2 regions of the Paenibacillus sp. Dod16 genome follow, and region 2 is predicted to be linked to the other one. Evidence: a T-box and tRNA genes for the amino acid it is inferred to sense, from the RefSeq annotation. Region 2 holds a T-box; the other holds one or more tRNA genes.
What was found. The T-box of region 2 lies ahead of ACPV3A_RS34380 (valine--tRNA ligase). A T-box ahead of a tRNA ligase gene usually reads a tRNA of that ligase, here a tRNA-Val.
Positions count from the first base shown of each region.

Region 1: it has a tRNA-Val gene. The T-box ahead of ACPV3A_RS34380 (valine--tRNA ligase) is inferred to sense a tRNA for this amino acid. The anticodon was not compared.

Region 1 covers NZ_JBNDYG010000005.1:473,317-479,569, reverse strand. The annotation lists gene ACPV3A_RS07055 (hypothetical protein) at 1-85, shown strand, start outside; gene ACPV3A_RS07050 (accessory gene regulator ArgB-like protein) at 92-637, shown strand; gene ACPV3A_RS07045 (cyclic lactone autoinducer peptide) at 606-755, shown strand; tRNA gene ACPV3A_RS07040 (tRNA-Val) at 1,310-1,382, opposite strand; gene ACPV3A_RS07035 (hypothetical protein) at 1,518-1,781, shown strand; gene ACPV3A_RS07030 (GNAT family N-acetyltransferase) at 2,133-2,576, shown strand; gene ACPV3A_RS07025 (DUF3892 domain-containing protein) at 2,665-2,898, opposite strand; gene ACPV3A_RS07020 (MBL fold metallo-hydrolase) at 2,961-3,698, opposite strand; gene ACPV3A_RS07015 (copper amine oxidase) at 3,949-4,503, shown strand; gene ACPV3A_RS07010 (DUF1292 domain-containing protein) at 4,599-4,922, shown strand; gene ACPV3A_RS07005 (aminotransferase class I/II-fold pyridoxal phosphate-dependent enzyme) at 4,989-6,253, opposite strand, start outside.
Region 2 covers NZ_JBNDYG010000069.1:27,904-34,156, forward strand. The annotation lists gene ACPV3A_RS34375 (bifunctional folylpolyglutamate synthase/dihydrofolate synthase) at 1-1,209, opposite strand, end outside; gene ACPV3A_RS34380 (valine--tRNA ligase) at 1,218-3,887, opposite strand; T-box leader at 3,999-4,298, opposite strand; gene ACPV3A_RS34385 (LysM peptidoglycan-binding domain-containing protein) at 4,552-5,907, opposite strand; gene ACPV3A_RS34390 (RluA family pseudouridine synthase) at 6,071-6,253, opposite strand, start outside.

The DNA of each region.
Region 1 (6,253 bases), on a different contig from region 2:
TCTTAATCGGTTATGGCTTCTTCTTCTCTTTTTTGGTATAACTTTTGGTATTTTCTTATTCTATGCGATCCAAACAAAGGAGTGACAATTGATGATTGAAAGAGCCGCCCTTTGGATATCGGAAGGCATTAAACGACAAGTACCTGAACACCCTTCATCTGTTGGTGTTTTAAAGCATGCTATTGCCATTCTATTAAATATATTATTTATTGTTACATTTACTTTATTAATATCAATTTATACCGGACACATGAAGCAGGCTACTATAGGTTTGATAGGTTTTGCACTGCTAAGACAGTTCTCAGGAGGAATTCACGTTAAGACTGGCGCTGGTTGTATTGCTATTACTACAACTTTGTTTACTGCGGTTTCTTTTGTTGATTTAGGAGAACTGTCTACACAAATTATCAACATCTTAAGTTTGTTGCTAGTAGTTTTATTTGCCCCCAGTCAAATTGCCAAGCAATCAAGAATACCAAGGAAACACTATCCTAAACTTCGTCTAATCAGCTGTATTATTGTTGGGGTGAACTTTTTCATTCAGTCACCAACCTTATCCATAGTATTTTTTATCCAGGCACTAAGTCTAGTTCATTTGAAGGGAGGTGAGACTAGTGTCGGTAATCAACAAATCTAAGCAAAGCTTATTTTCATTTATTGCTTCTGCTCTTACGTTGGTAGCTGTATTCTTTGTTAATTCTGCAAGTCCAGTATTTGTGTATAGTGGTGATACACCTGAAGAGCTTCTGAAATAACCAAAAAATGAATACGTTGTTATTCTGGTTATTGTTTCCGGTTCCTACTAGGTGCCGGAATTTTCTTTTTTATCTTAAGATCAACATCAACATAGTTTTATAAAGTTTATTAAACTGTAGTTATGATTACCAGGAATACTGCTTTCCCTCTAATCAAGTGCAGTCAGGGTAAAAATGACATTGGTTAAAGAACAAATGTTCACATATAATACAAAACAAACGAAATCATATACGAAGACCGGAAAGGGAATATCACCCAACGTAAAATAAAGATACACAACATTCGGGATCAGCGGATCCGGGCAACGTGCCTGGAGACGGGGAAACCCGAGTATTCAATGAAAACAATATCTTGTCTTGGAGACCCGAGAAAGGAAGGGGGACGCATGCTTCCTGATCTGGAACGGAAACTGCAGAGAATCTTGATCAACGATCAGGCGCCTCTGGATCCATGGCCCGACTTTGTGCCCCCAATTCGTCCCCTATGGGTGAAATTCAGCTAGCTAGTCTAAAGAAAAAACCCTTGATGCCAATGGCTCAAGGGTTTTCGGTTATGATCTGTAGTGGGCTCGAACCACTGACCCCTACCCTGTCAAGATAGTGCTCTCCCAGCTGAGCTAACAGATCATGAAATATTTAAAAAGGTAATTCATATATTACCAGCAGACAATGCGACTGTCAATGGTTTTCTCGTTATAAAAAATCACATTCCGGTTCAGACTAAATACAGCATGATTTTGCTAGTGGAGGAGCGTGAATGGTATGGCAGGTGGGAAATCCCATCATTTCAAACGAGCCGGACTGGTGCTCTCGTTGCTGGGGGTAACTGTACTGGGCAGCGGTTGCAGTATCCCGGAGAGAACGTCGGTGCAGCTGGAGCCGCTCCATGGATCAGCAGCGCCCGTAATGCTCGATGTCTACGGCCGTTCTGTAGATCAGGACGTGTATTCCAAGCAGGGAAGCGGGGCACTGGAGCCGGTTCCGCCGATGGATTCGGTGGACACATTACGTGATCTCCAACCATAAAGGGGTGCAGCAACGATCCGTATCAGATCAGTCGTAAGAATGTCTGTATCCACTGCTCGAACAACGAGCAGTGCAAACCGTCGGCTGGCAGGCTGGCGGTTTGCTGTAAAACGGCCGATGTTATTCCTCATCCCATTTGCGGGAATAACCTTTTTTAATCGCCCAAAAGATAGGGTAGATGATAACGGCTGAGATGATAATAGCCCAAAATATCGTGGCTCCCATGCCCATAAAGGCCATGCTCCTTTCAAGAAAACGTTAGTTTATACTATACAGGAAAACGATTATTTTGTATAATATCTCGATCTGCGATATCACTTAGGAATTGATTCTACATAAAGAGGTGTTGAAATGGCAGCAGAAATCATAAATGTATCAACCGAAGAGCAATTGCAGCAGGCGTTGGATATCCGGAAGGATGTTTTCGTGCTTGAACAGAAGGTGCCGATTGACCTGGAGATTGATGAGTACGATCGTCTGGACTCCGATGCGTTTCATGTCCTGATCAAATCGGAGGGACAGTACGCGGCAACCGGACGTATCACCTATTACAATAAAGATTCCGCCAAAATGCAGCGAATTGCGGTTCGTAAGCCCTTCCGTTCCAAAGGGATTGGCCGCGTGCTGATGATGGCATTGGAAGCGCAGGCGCGTGAATTGAAGCTGCAGTATTCTGTACTGGATGCACAGGTTCAAGCGGAGGCATTTTATCGCAAGCTTGGGTATGAGACCATTTCGGACGAGCCGTTTGATGATGCGGGCATTCCCCACGTTCGTATGAAAAAAGAACTGTAGGCTTCTTACCATATATGGTGCCAATGATCCGCACTGTTTAAAAAGAAAAGACCCCGAGAATAAACTCGAGGTCTTTTTAGTCATGATTTTAAAAGTTTGGCAAATTGTCCAGGTTGTTGCTGGGATCGCCATCCGCATTGGAGCGAAGATGTTCGTCACCGTCACGCCCTCGGAATACGTTCAAGTTTTTGATCTCTTTATTCTTGGCCATTTGTTGTGCTGTCTTGTAGTCAACGACACTGCCGTTATCCAGCTTAAGTTCGATGATGTCGCCATCTCCGTTTTTACGGACGCCTATGACTTCTTGTTGTGTATTATCCATATGAATCGCCTCCCGGCATTAGTGTTCCCGGGAAACCTCATAAACTATTCATCTATACTGAACTACAATTCGTATACCCGCTGCTGCTCCACAAATTCCATGATGCCGGTCTTGCCAATGAAAGCTTCGACCTCATCGCTGTAATGCATGAGATAGGTGCGCTCCTGAATTTCTTGTGGGAGGCTAAGCAGCTCATCCAGTGTCGTATGAACCTCGCCGGGACCTTGCAGCTGACATTCATGCAGAATCACTTCACAATCCCGCTCATTCACCAATTGGTTGAGCAGTATAGGGTCGAATACCATGTCAGCACTGTAAAAAATCCGATCATTTAGATAAAGCGAATAGCTGTCCTTGCCGGGAATATGCTGCGTATGAATCAGTTCTACCGAGATGCCGGATGAAATATTGGTCTTCACTCCCGGTTTCAGAGGGTGTACGTCAAATACATCATGCAGGGAGGAGATATGTCCCTGTTGATATAAGCCGCCTTTGAGGGTGTGCTCCCATATCGGTTCCACCAGCGTCTCGGCAATATAGAGTGGGAGCTTACGGTTGTATTTCATTTTCATAATAAAAGCCAGCTCCTCAAGTCCGCCTACATGGTCAGCATGAATGTGAGTGATAAGCACAGCATCCATATCGTTAAACGTCTTATTCAGCTGATGAAGCGCTAGAGGAGCTGTAATGCCGCAGTCGATGAGAAGTGTGAAATTTCCGTCATGGATCAGTGCGTTATTGTTATAGTAGTTCTTGGCAAACGCACTGCCGGTGCCAAGCATTTGCAATTTTAGTGTCAATGGATGAAACCTCCTGATGATATGATGTGTAGTCCCCGTATGCTAATGTATATTTTAACGAATTCCATGTCGATTTACACGGATTATATGATCGAATCGGGCCTGGAATGCAGTATAATTTGTGATAAGCCCAGCTTAAAGCAAGGGGAAAAAATTTTACCACAAAGTGCAAAATTGTCCGCAACTTGTTTTTTGACATGTAGTATACACATATAACAACAAGATGAGCCAATGGAGGGAAATGATTATTATGAAATGGAAAAAAGTGATGGCATGTATGCTAGTGCTCTCTTTAATGGGTGGCAGCACCCTTTTGTTTGCAGATTCCGTCAATGAGCGTGTCCGTGTCTGGCTGAACGGTCATGAATTGAAGGATGGCGGATATTTAATTGATGGCAAAACCTATGTGCCGGTTCGGGAATTTGACGGGGCTGTGGATTGGAATCCCGCGAATGGACAAGTTCAAGTTATTAAGCCGAACGTGCATATTTTTTTGTTTAAAGGAGATACTGTATTCGGCAACGTGAACAAGGGTAAGCTGAAATTCAATGTTTTTAGCCAGGTCGACAGCTTAAACACCGATATTCATTCCGTGAAAGTAGCGATTGAGGATCCTTCGGGCAATATCAAGGATATTCAATCCGAGGTTGTGAAGGACCGTAAGGATAATTTTTGGTTCCGAACCTATGATTTCACGTACGATTTTAAAACAACAGGTAAGTATTCGGTTGGTTTTTACGTGAAAGTAAAAGCGGATTCGGATTTTGTGAAAATTGCCGAAAAGGTCATTACAACGCTCAATTGACAGGCCTTTTGGCGCCCTGGTAGAAATTGACCTGAGGAAGCTATCCGTGATACGATACGAAAGTATGATAATTTAACCGAAGTGAGGTTTTTTCAATGAGTGAACACAAACATGAACACGGAGATGCTTGCGGCTGCGGTCACGATCATGACCACGACCACGAACACGAAGAGTTTGTGCTGACATTGACGGATGAAGAAGGAAAAGAAGTAGAGATGGTTCTTGTGGAGACATTTGATGTCGGCGAGAAACTTTACGCGCTTTTGCTTGAACGCGAAAATCCGGAAGCGGACGGCGTCATTCTACGTATGGAAGAAGAGAACGAGGAAATGGTTCTTTACAATATTGAGGACGAAGAAGAATGGAATGAAGTAGAGGCGGTTTACAACGAACTGGTCGCTGCTGCAAACCAGGAATAAGACTCCAAAGCAATAAACCCGGTGCGAACCTCTCGCACCGGGTTTATTGTGTTTACAGCTGACATTTTAGAATATAGGGTCCGTTTCCACGATGACTTTAACATTTTGGATGCTGCGATCCTCGGGGCCTTTAACCGGAAGGCCTACTTCGACATGATCGATAATGTAATCGATGTTTTCCTGGGAAATGACTTCGCCCGGAAGCAGGATCGGAATCCCTGGCGGGTAGACATAAATGAATTCGGCAATAATGCGTCCTGCCGATTCCTTGAAAGGCACAACTTCCGTATCTCCGTAAAATGCATCGCGAGGGATCAGCGACAACTGCGGAATTTCCGGAGTTTTCACAACCAGCTCGTTAATCTCATTCACATGCATGTATTGATTGGAAAGCTCCCGGAGCGCTGTCAGCAAAATATCGATGGTCTCCCGATTGTCCCCCGGTGTAATGAGGCACAGAATATTGTACATATCACTGAGCTCCACCTCAATATTGTAGTGATCCCGCAGCCAGTTCTCGGTTTCATATCCCGTAATGCCGAGGTGGCGCACATGGATCGTCAATTTGGTTGGATCATAGGAGTGCGTCGCTTCCCCGCCTAATATTTCTTTTCCAAAGCTGTACAAACCTTCGATTTTGTTGACTTCATCACGTGCATATTGCGCCAACTCAATCGTCCTTGCAGCCATTTCGCGTCCATGGAGCGCCAAACTGCGGCGTGAAGTATCAAGCGATGCCAGCAGGATGTAAGAGGTGGAGGTTGTGGTCAGCATGCTGATAATCGTCTGTACGCGATAAGGATTGATGTATCCGTTCTTGGTATTCACGTTCAGCACGGAGCTCTGCGTCATCGAGCCGCCGAGTTTGTGGACGCTGGTCGCAGCCATATCGGCCCCCGCTTCCATGGCCGACATCGGGAGCTCTTCATGAAAATGGATCAATACACCGTGCGCCTCATCCACGAGAACGGGCACATTGTAGCTGTGAGCCAAATCCACGATTTCCTTCAGGTTGGCGCTTACCCCGAAATATGTCGGGTTAATGACCAGTACGGCTTTGGCGTCAGGGTGACGTTTTAATGCTTTCCGAACCGAGCTGATGGTGATTCCGTGATCGATTCCCACATTGGAATCCTGGGCAGGCGATACGAATACAGGCTTGGCCCCGGTGAAAATGATGGCGGAGAGCACGGATTTATGGACGTTGCGCGGTACGATGATTTTATCGCCAGGCGAACATACCGACATGATCATGGTCATGATCGCTCCGCTTGTCCCTTGGACACTGAAGTAGGTGTGATCGGCACCGAATGCGTCGGCTGCCAGCTTTT
Region 2 (6,253 bases):
GATGTCACCAAGCGCCTTGGCGTCCAGTTTCTTCCGGAAATCCGGTTCAGTCAGGATAAGCGTATCCACTATTGGCAGTATATGCTGCAAATACGATTCATGATGCTTATTTGCCAGCATTCCCATCATTAAGTTCAGTTTCCGATACTTATAGATCTGCGGCAAGCTTTTGGCCAAGGTTTCAGCCCCTTCGGGGTTGTGCGCACCATCGAGAACAATCCGCGGGGAGGACTGCACTTGTTCCAGTCTTCCCGCCCAGAAAGTATCCTTAAACCCTGTACGCAGTTCTTCTTCATCCACGATGAAAGCCATATACTGGCGAAGCACTTCCAGCGTCATCATCGCAAGCGCGGCATTGGTGCATTGGTGCTCACCCTGCATCGAGATGTCCAGATCCATGTCCCGGAACGGACCCTTAAAACGGAAAGTCTGGCTTTCTTCGTTCCCACGCAGCCGCTCATAGGAGAATTGTTCATCTACGAGATAGAGACTTGTACGGTTTTTGGCTACCGTTTGTTTCAGAATATCGACAGCCTCCGGCTGAGTTACCGTGCTCACCACAGGAACTCCAGGCTTGATAATGCCAGCCTTTTCCGTGGCGATCTCCTGAATGGTATCACCCAGAACGTCGGTATGGTCCATTCCGATATTCGTGATCACCGAAATGATGGGATGAACGATATTGGTCACGTCCAGACGACCGCCAAGTCCCGTCTCCCATACCACCACGTCCGGATAAGATACCTCGGCGTAATACAGTATCGCAAGGGCGGTGGACACCTCAAACATGGTGGGCGATCCGAGCCCGGAGCCCGCAATTTCGGCTACAAGCGGCTCTAAGCGATTAGCGAGTTCAAGCAGCGTCTCTTCCGGTATGTCCTCGCCGTTATACTGAAACCGATTGGTAAACTTCGTAATATAGGGAGACGTGTAGGTGCCAACCGTGAATCCCCCTTGAAGCAGAACCTTTGTTAAAAAAGCGCATGTGGAGCCTTTTCCATTCGTTCCGGCCACGTGAATAAATTTTAACCGCCGCTCCGGATGGCCGAGAAGCTCCATCAATCGCTGAATTCTATCCATGCCCGGGCGGATTCCAAACGGAATCAGCCCGTTGATCCAAGCTACCGCTTCCTCATAGGTATGGAACGGAGCTGCCACTGCAGCTGCCGAATGATCAACCATCGTTCTCACCTTCTGGTCCAGATTCATCTTGCCCTTTAGCCTCTCAGTTCTTCGATGCGCGCAATCACTTTACTGCGTTTGTCCGAGTAATCCGCAAGCTTCGCCCGTTCTTCTTCAATCACCTTTTCAGGTGCTTTCGATACGAAACCAGGATTGTTCAGCTTCTTCTCCACACGCTCGACTTCGCTGTTCAAGTGCTGAATTTCCTTCTCCAGACGCGTGATCTCCTGAGCGATATCGATCAACCCGGCAAGCGGCAGATACATTTCAACACCTGTTACCACGGCGGTCATCGCCTTATCCGGCGCCTCAAGCGCAAGGGAGGATTGATACTCCGACGTGTTGCAAAAGCGGCGAATATAATCCGCATTGCGATCGATGATGCCGGCAATTTGCTCGCTTACCGGCTTCAACTGGAGTTCTACTTTTTTGCTCATCGGTACGTTTACTTCCGCCCGGATGTTACGTACAGCACGGATGACATCCATCAGCAGGTTCATTTCGGTAACGGCTTCCGCATTCTCAAATGCTTCATCATAGGTCGGCCATGAAGCCAGCATCACCGTCTCTCCTTCATGCGGCAAATGCTGCCAGATCTCTTCGGAGATGAACGGCATGAACGGGTGGATCAAGCGCATCGTGCGGTCCAGCACATAGGCAAGCACCGACTGCGTCTTTTTCTTGGCCGCTTGATCCTCGCCGTACAGGGACAGCTTAGCAAATTCAATATACCAGTCACACAGATCATCCCAGATGAAATTGTAGAGAAGTCGACCGGTTTCGCCAAATTCGTAGGCATCAATTAGACGCGTAATGTCGCGGGAAGTTTCGTTCAGACGATGCAAAATCCAACGGTCGGCCGTTCCCAGCTCTCCGGAAATGTCGATATCCGCCGCCGTGAAGCCCTCCAGATTCATGAGTGCAAAACGTGACGCATTCCAGATCTTGTTCGCGAAGTTACGCGCTTGTTCCACACGTTCCCAGCGGAATCGAAGATCCTGACCCGGCGTACTGCCGGTCGATATCATATAACGCATGGCATCTGCGCCATACTGTTCGATAACCTCGAGCGGATCGATACCATTGCCGAGCGACTTGGACATCTTGCGGCCTTCGCTATCCCGAACCAGACCATGGATAAGCGTATCTTTGAACGGCATTTGATCCGTAAATTCAAGCCCTTGGAAAATCATCCGCGAAACCCAGAACGGAATAATATCATAACCCGTTACGAGAACGCTTGTCGGATAATAACGTTTGAAATCCTCACTGTCCAGATTCGGCCAGCCCATGGTCGAGAACGGCCACAATGCCGAGCTGAACCAGGTATCCAGCACATCCTCATCCTGTCTCAGATCGTCCTTGCCAAGCTTCGCGCGCGCTTCCTCTTCATTCATGGCAACAACCACTTCGCCCGTGGATTCGGAATACCAGGCCGGAATCCGGTGGCCCCACCACAATTGACGAGAGATGCACCAATCGCGCACATTCTCCATCCAATGCAGGTAGGTTCTCTCGAACCGGTCAGGCACGAAATTTACGCCCTTGCCGGATTTCTGCGCAGTAACGGCTGCTTCCGCAAGCGGCTGCATCTTAACAAACCACTGCGTCGACAGATACGGCTCGACAACGGCGCCGGATCTTTCGCTATGGCCAACCTGATGAACATGATCTTCGATGCGAAGCAGCACGCCCGATTCCTTCATGTCGCTTACGATCTGCTTGCGGCATTCTGCTCGGTCAAGACCCTGGTACTTGCCGGCAAATTCATTCATCGTCCCGGATTCATCCATCACGGTGATTTGCGGCAGATCATGTCTCAGACCCATTTCGAAGTCATTCGGATCATGGGCCGGCGTAATTTTAACCGCTCCGCTGCCGAAATCCTTCTCCACATACTCATCGGCAATAACCGGAATTTCTCGGCCGACAATAGGCAGGACCAATGTCTTGCCGATCATGTCTTTATAGCGCTCATCTTCCGGATGAACGGCTACCGCCGTATCGCCAAGCATGGTCTCCGGGCGGGTGGTTGCTACGGTAATGGAGCCGCTGCCGTCTTTGAGCGGGTATTGCAAGTGGTACAAATGGCCGTTGACCTCTTTGTACTCCACTTCGATATCGGACAAAGCCGTGCGAGCAGCCGGGTCCCAGTTGATAATGCGTTTGCCGCGATATATAAGCCCCTTATCATAGAGCTTGACGAATACTTCCCGAACCGCTTCCGACAACCCCTCGTCGAGCGTGAAACGCTCTCTGGAGTAATCGAGGGACAGGCCGATCTTGGACCATTGGTCACGGATCGTATTCGCATATAGATCCTTCCATTCCCACACTTTCTCCAGGAATTTTTCACGTCCCAGATCGTAGCGGGTAACGCCTTCTTCGCGAAGCTTCTGCTCAACCTTGGTTTGCGTGGCGATGCCCGCATGGTCAGAACCCGGCAGCCACAACGCATCATAGCCCTGCATCCGCTTTACGCGAATCAGGATATCCTGCAGCGTAAAGTCAAGGGCATGGCCGATGTGAAGCATTCCCGTAACGTTTGGTGGAGGAATAACAATCGTATACGGCTCCGCGTCCGGTCGTTTGCCAGCTTCAAAGAAGCCGCCTTCCTTCCAGTACGGATACCATTTTTGTTCGGCTGCCTTCGGATCATACGTCGTCGGCATGTCTAACTGGGATTGGTTTTGTTTTTGATCCATATTTTCGTACCTCCGATACTGTTAATCAGTTTTGCCAACCCGTAACGTTTTAGCCTCCGGGCGTGGCCATGGATATCCATGTTTGCGTGAAACAAAAAAAGCCCTTCGTCCTCAAAGGACGAAAGACTGTTCTCTCGCGGTACCACCTTTGTTTCGCGCTTATAATCATTCATGAATCGAGTCCTCCCATGCAGAACATGAAAGGCCTGCGATCAAGCACGACACTTTACACAGATAACGGCTGCGGCCGGCGAACTCTAACCAGGGTAGCGATCGATCCCTACTCTATCTCAAGTCCGCAACTCCGGGGCGACTTCGGCAAGCTGGTTCCTGCGGAATCTCACAGCGCTTGTTAGCAATTCCGCTCTCTGAAGGCCATACCTTCCTACTCTTCCCGTTCAACGTTGTTCTAGCTTTAGGAATACCTGTACATATACTATTCAAATATACCGTGGTTGTTGCATATAGTCAATATTTCGAGTGTTTCCGAACGATTTAGACATCATACCTGTCGATCCAAATTAATGCTAATACATTGTAAAAAGAAGCCCCGGCTCGTCCGATTCCCCTCTTCTTCTAACCGACTCCCCGCCAAACACAAAAAACAGGCCAAGGATATCCTACCTTGACCTGCTTGTTCTTACGCGATCGCTTCCTCCGCTGATTACTGGGGAATGTATAATACCTGGCCTTCTTCCACATTCTGCTCGGACATGCGGTTATATAACAAAAGCTCTCGCGGCGTCAGTTGATAACGCTCGGCAATCACGTCAAGCGTCTCCTCACGCTGCACAATGCACATCCGGACCTTGCGGAAAGGCGTTTCCTCACGGCGGTTACCCAGGAACAGACTCTTCCACTCCACCTCCTCGGCCGTTGCGGAGTCAACCAATTCCTCCGTCTCTTCTTCCTCGTCCCGAGCGGCTTGATCCTGAACCGTTCTGCTCGATTGAAGCAACGAAGAGAAGCCTACGCCCGATGCGCTGGTTGTGCTGCTGTTCTTCGTGTTGAAGGCCACCTTTAACTCCGGCTTGGTCGGAACCTCTTCGGCTTTAATGGAAACCTCTTCCGTTATATCATCCATATCCTCCGAAGGGAATTCTTCCTCAGCAAAAACAGGCTGCACTTCCTCCGTTTCCGGTGATTCCAGTACCGGAACGGCTTCCACTTCTTCACCCTTACGCTCAATGACACCCGGAAAACCGGCTGCTGGATCTTCTTGCTCCGGCTCGGGCTGGACCGAAGCCCGTTCGAATTGCCATACACTTGGAATCGACGACTCAGCTGCCTGAGCTTCCGTCTCATTATGTAAGGCATATTCGACCGTATCCCGAGCTTCAGGCGAATTAGAAATGCTAATGGTGCTGTCTGCTGAGTCCTGTGAATCCCGTGTTTGGTTCTCATACTGCACCCAGGATTCCAGATACTGCTGTGTGCGCGCATCCGTCCCGAACTCTTGGGCTCTGGTCTGAGCCTCGTTGAAGTAAGAAGGAGAAGGCGAGTTAGCGTCTGTATGAGCACCGCTGCCATGAAGCTGGTCGTACGGGTTGGCTGCGAACTGCTGCTCCCCGTTCGAATACAAATCAGTCGCTTCAGGAGCATGTACCACTGTGAATTCCTCATTGGCCCATACTTGGTCACGGGCTCCCGGAGCCGCCGCCTGAATTCCTTTGAGCGACAGAACCCCTGTAATGTTCAAGCTGCGTTTGGATAACAAATCCACGTCAAAATTCTCGATCTCGACCGCGATGTCATCCAATGATGATACCCGGTTCATCGGGACCGTGATTTCAACCGGGATCCAGTGTTCGAGCGGCTCCGTCTCTCCTGCTTCGGTGTCACCTTTATACAGGCCTGCAAGAAGCAGATGACCCCGAAGCGTAGCCTGGTCCTGCTGACTGATCACCTGAATATGCGGGATCAACTCCGCCTCTTCCAATTCTTCGATTCCCGGCAAATCTTCCGTTAAATTAATACGCTCGTAAATATCGAACCGCAATCCGTAGGACTGGTCAAACACGGGAATGTCCTCCTTTTTGGCATATACTATCCGTGATCTGTTATCACGGCATGAGCCTAAGTTTTGCCACTCAATTTATCTATATGCCGAAAATAGGAGAGCATGACTTTTTTGCGAATTGTGCGTGAAAGTTACAGGTTCATTCAGGATCTTGCAAAATTTCTTACCGGTCCGATGTCTCTATGATTCGCTCTCTTAACTCCAACATATCCAGAGGCCAGGGTGCATTCACCTCAATATCCTCGCCCGAGAAAGGATGAGTAAATAGCAGACGTTCGCCATGCAGCGCTTGGCGCGGAAACGCCCCTGGTCCTCCGTATAAGGAATCTCCCAGAAGCGGGTGTCC